2 regions of the Bacillus siamensis genome follow, and region 2 is predicted to be linked to the other one. Evidence: riboswitches for the same ligand, from Rfam matches in the RefSeq annotation. Region 2 holds a riboswitch; the other holds the start of a gene.

Region 1 (2,201 bases), 230 kb from region 2:
CAACGGCATCAACTACGCCGTTGAACAAAAGGCGGACATTATTTCCATGTCACTCGGCGGGCCGAACGATGTGCCTGAACTGAAAGAAGCCGTCACAAATGCGGTAAAAAGCGGTGTACTGGTCGTTTGCGCAGCAGGAAATGAAGGTGACGGAGACGAGCGGACAGAAGAACTGTCGTATCCGGCCGCTTACAACGAAGTGATCGCCGTCGGATCAGTCTCAATCGCCCGTAAATCGTCAGAATTTTCAAACGCAAATAAAGAAATCGACCTCGTGGCGCCCGGAGAAAACATTCTCTCCACCCTTCCCAACCATAAATACGGGAAGCTGACGGGCACTTCAATGGCCGCCCCGCACGTGAGCGGAGCGCTGGCCTTAATAAAAGGGCTTGAACAGGACTCGTTTCAGCGGACGCTTTCTGAAGCCGAAATTTATGCCCAGCTTGTGCGGCGGACTCTTCCTTTGGGCATCGCCAAAACATTGGCCGGGAACGGATTTCTGTATTTAGACGCACCTGATGTGCTCATGGAAAGAGCCGAACAGGCACAGCTGCTGTCTTTCTGATATTTTTCTCATATAATGATTGATCCGCTTGTCAACATCACCAATTTTCAAAATGTGAGATTTTCTATTGACAGTGATCTGAATAAGCTGATAAGATAACCAACAAATGATGTAACTTTTCAAAAAAATTGAAATATTTTCTCTTATCGAGAGTTGGGCGAGGGATTGGCCTTTTGACCCCAACAGCAACCGACCGTAATTCCATTGTGAAATGGGGCGCGTGATTTTTGCGCCGAGACGATTGTCTCCTAAGGCACGGTGCTAATTCCATCAGACGTGATCTGAGAGATAAGAGAGGCTTACATTTTGATGTTAAAGCCTCTTTCTCTCATGAGAAAGAGGCTTTTTTGTTACATCTCACTTAAAGGAGGAGACTTAATGACTACAATCAAAACTTCAAATCTCGGTTTTCCGAGAATCGGCTTGAACAGAGAATGGAAAAAAGCGCTTGAGGCTTATTGGAAAGGAAACACTGATAAAGAAACGTTTCTTAAAGAGCTTGACAGTTTATTCTTATCAGCTGTCAAAACACAGCTTGACCAAAATATCGATATCGTGCCGGTCTCTGATTTTACTCATTATGACCATGTGCTTGATACAGCCGTCAGCTTTAACTGGATTCCGGAAAGATTCCGCAGCATCACGGATCCCGTTGATACATATTTCGCGATTGCCCGCGGTGTTAAAGACGCCGTTTCCAGTGAAATGACAAAATGGTTCAACACCAACTACCATTACATCGTTCCTGAATATGACGAAAGCATTGAATTCCGTCTGACGAGAAACAAACAGCTTGACGACTACCGCCGGATCAAAGAAGAATTCGGAGCGGAAACGAAACCTGTCATTGTCGGTCCGTATACATTCGTCACACTTGCGAAAGGATACGAAGAATCAGAGGCGAAAGCGATTCAAAAGCGCCTTGTTCCTCTTTATGTACAGCTGCTGAAAGAGCTTGAAGCAGAAGGCGTCAAATGGGTTCAGATTGATGAGCCAGCCCTTGTGACAGCCTCAGCTGAAGATGTCCGCGCCGCAAAAGAACTCTATGAATCTATTACAAAAGAGCTTTCAGGGCTGAATGTCCTCCTGCAGACATACTTCGATTCGGTTGATGCATATGAAGAACTCGTTTCGTATCCTGTACAGGGAATCGGGCTTGATTTCGTGCATGATAAAGGCAGAAACCTTGAGCAATTGAAAAAGCATGGCTTCCCGAAAGATAAAGTGCTGGCAGCCGGTGTGATCGACGGCCGAAACATTTGGAAAATCGATGTTGAAGAACGCCTTGATGCGGCTTTGGATATCCTCAGCCACGCTGATGTTGAGGAGTTATGGATTCAGCCTTCAAGCAGCCTTCTGCACGTGCCGGTGGCGAAACACCCTGACGAGCATCTTGAAAAGGATTTGCTGAACGGCCTGTCATACGCTAAAGAAAAACTGGCGGAACTCAGCGTCTTAAAAGAAGGACTTCTGTCCGGCAAAGCGGCCGTCAGTGAGCTGATTGAAGAGTCAAAAGCGGCACTTAAAGCTTTGAAAGCATTCGCAACAGGAGCGAACTCAGCTCAAAAAGAAGAATTGAATCAGCTGACAGAAAAAGATTTCTCCCGCCCTGCAAGCTTTGAAGAACGATTGGCGC
Region 2 (2,201 bases):
CCTGATGGTCGACGTAAATAAATACGTCCACTTCATCTCTGTCTTCGATATCTTCCGTGATTTCACTGTTATGTAAAAGAACCATATCCTCGCCGTCCGTTAAAAAATAACCGAAATCGGTCTGGTGATCTATACTAAGCATGAGCTGCTGCCCTGGTTTCATGTTATCGTCCTTCCTGCTTCGCCCGTCAGAGGCTGATGTTTTTCTCATTTTTTCCAATTCGCACAAATTCATGCTTTGTGCTGTTGGACATTTCTCTTTATTCTACTATAATCAACACATAAGTGAAATGTTATAGGAGGTTTTCTCATGGCAAAAGAAAGTTCTTTTGATATTGTATCCAAAGTTGAATTTCCTGAAGTGCAGAATGCGATTCAGATGACGCTGAAAGAAATCGGCACGCGCTATGACTTTAAAGGATCTAAAAGCGATGTGACTTTAGAAAAGGAAGAACTTGTTCTGATTTCTGATGATGAGTTTAAATTGAATCAGCTCAAGGATGTGCTGAGCGGCAAGCTGATTAAACGGGACGTGCCGACGAAAAACATTGAATACGGCAAAATCGAAAATGCATCGGGAGGCACGGTGCGCCAGCGCGCGAAGCTTGTACAAGGCATTGATAAAGACAACGCCAAAAAAATCAACGCGGTGATTAAAAACTCCGGCTTGAAGGTTAAGTCACAGATTCAGGACGACCAAGTGCGCGTCACCGGAAAAAATAAAGATGATCTGCAGCAGATTATTGCAGCTGTCCGCGGAACAGACCTGCCGATTGACGTTCAATTTATTAATTTTAGATAAATTATGTGATTCCTATTGATTATTGTCTCTATTTTCGGTAAATTTGGAGAAAGGGATTTTCACAGTTAAGTTTTGGAAACCCATGACAATTACATGAACGTTCTTATCAAGAGAAGCCGAGGGACTGGCCCGACGACGCTTCAGCAACCGGTGTAGTGGTTTACCCAAACCATGACCAAGGTGCTAAATCCAGCAAGCTAAAAACAGCTTGGAAGATAAGAAGAGAGACAAATGATTACAAAGTCTTCTTCTTAAGAAGACTTTTTTTATTTCTCTTTTTTCCTTGCTGAATGTGATGAAGGAGGCAAACAATGGGACTATTACAAGACTTAGAAGAACGGATTTTAATCGGAGACGGCGCGATGGGCACTCTCCTCTACTCCTACGGCATTGACAGATGTTTTGAGGAACTGAATGTATCTAAGCCCGATGAGATCAAGCGGATACATAAGGCATACGTGGAAGCAGGTGCAGACATCATCCAGACGAACACGTACGGCGCGAATTTTATTAAGCTCTCCAGATACGGCCTTGAGGATGAAACGAAAAAAATCAATCAGGAAGCGGTCAAAATCGCGCGCGCTTCCTCAGACGGCGCTTATGTATTGGGAACGATGGGCGGCATCCGCACCTTTAACAAAAACGCCTACAGCCTTGAAGAGATTAAACGCAGCTTTCGGGAGCAGCTTTATTTATTGCTGCACGAAGAGCCGGACGGCCTGCTTTTGGAAACATACTATGATTTAGAAGAGGCGCGCGAAGTGCTGAAGATCGCCAGAAAAGAAACGGAACTTCCGATCATGCTGAACGTATCCATGCACGAACAGGGCGTGCTTCAGGACGGAACGCCGCTTCGGGAAGCTCTCAGATCAATTGCCGATCTCGGCGCTGATATAACGGGAATCAATTGCCGGCTCGGCCCGTACCACATGATTGAAGCGCTGACAGAAGTGCCGATTTTCCGTGACGCTTATTTATCGGTCTATCCGAACAGCAGCCTTCCGTCGTTAGAAGAAGGCCGGCTTGTTTATGATACGGACGATGCCTATTTCCGGGAAAGCGCCGTACAATTCCGCACTCAGGGCGCTCGCATTATCGGCGGCTGCTGCGGCACGACGCCCAACCATATCAGAGCCATGGCTGAAGCGGTCCGCGGACTTTCACCGGTCACTGATAAAGAAGTGAAAATCAGGCGGGAAGAAGAAGTCATCTCAGTCCGGGATGAACGGACCGAGCCGGGTTTAAACGAAATCGCCGCGCAAAAACGGTCAATTATCGTAGAGCTTGACCCGCCGAAAAAATTGAATTTTGACAAATTTCTGCAAGCGGCGGCAGAATTAAAGGAAACCGGCATAGAAGCACTGACGCTCGCCGACAATTCATTGGCGACACCGAGAAT

What was found. A riboswitch is a leader RNA that binds a small molecule or an ion and turns the genes downstream of it on or off. The one in region 2 is predicted to bind S-adenosylmethionine.
Region 1: another riboswitch for S-adenosylmethionine. It lies ahead of metE (5-methyltetrahydropteroyltriglutamate--homocysteine S-methyltransferase); the one in region 2 lies ahead of ABDB98_RS05435 (bifunctional homocysteine S-methyltransferase/methylenetetrahydrofolate reductase).

Annotation. Positions count from the first base shown of each region.
Region 1 covers NZ_CP155579.1:1,285,300-1,287,500, reverse strand. Annotated here, with positions in the region: gene ABDB98_RS06845 (S8 family peptidase) at 1-565, shown strand, start outside; SAM riboswitch class I at 706-860, shown strand; gene metE (5-methyltetrahydropteroyltriglutamate--homocysteine S-methyltransferase) at 944-2,201, shown strand, end outside.
Region 2 covers NZ_CP155579.1:1,051,500-1,053,700, reverse strand. Annotated here, with positions in the region: gene ABDB98_RS05445 (CvfB family protein) at 1-211, opposite strand, end outside; gene ABDB98_RS05440 (YajQ family cyclic di-GMP-binding protein) at 311-802, shown strand; SAM riboswitch class I at 903-1,024, shown strand; gene ABDB98_RS05435 (bifunctional homocysteine S-methyltransferase/methylenetetrahydrofolate reductase) at 1,114-2,201, shown strand, end outside.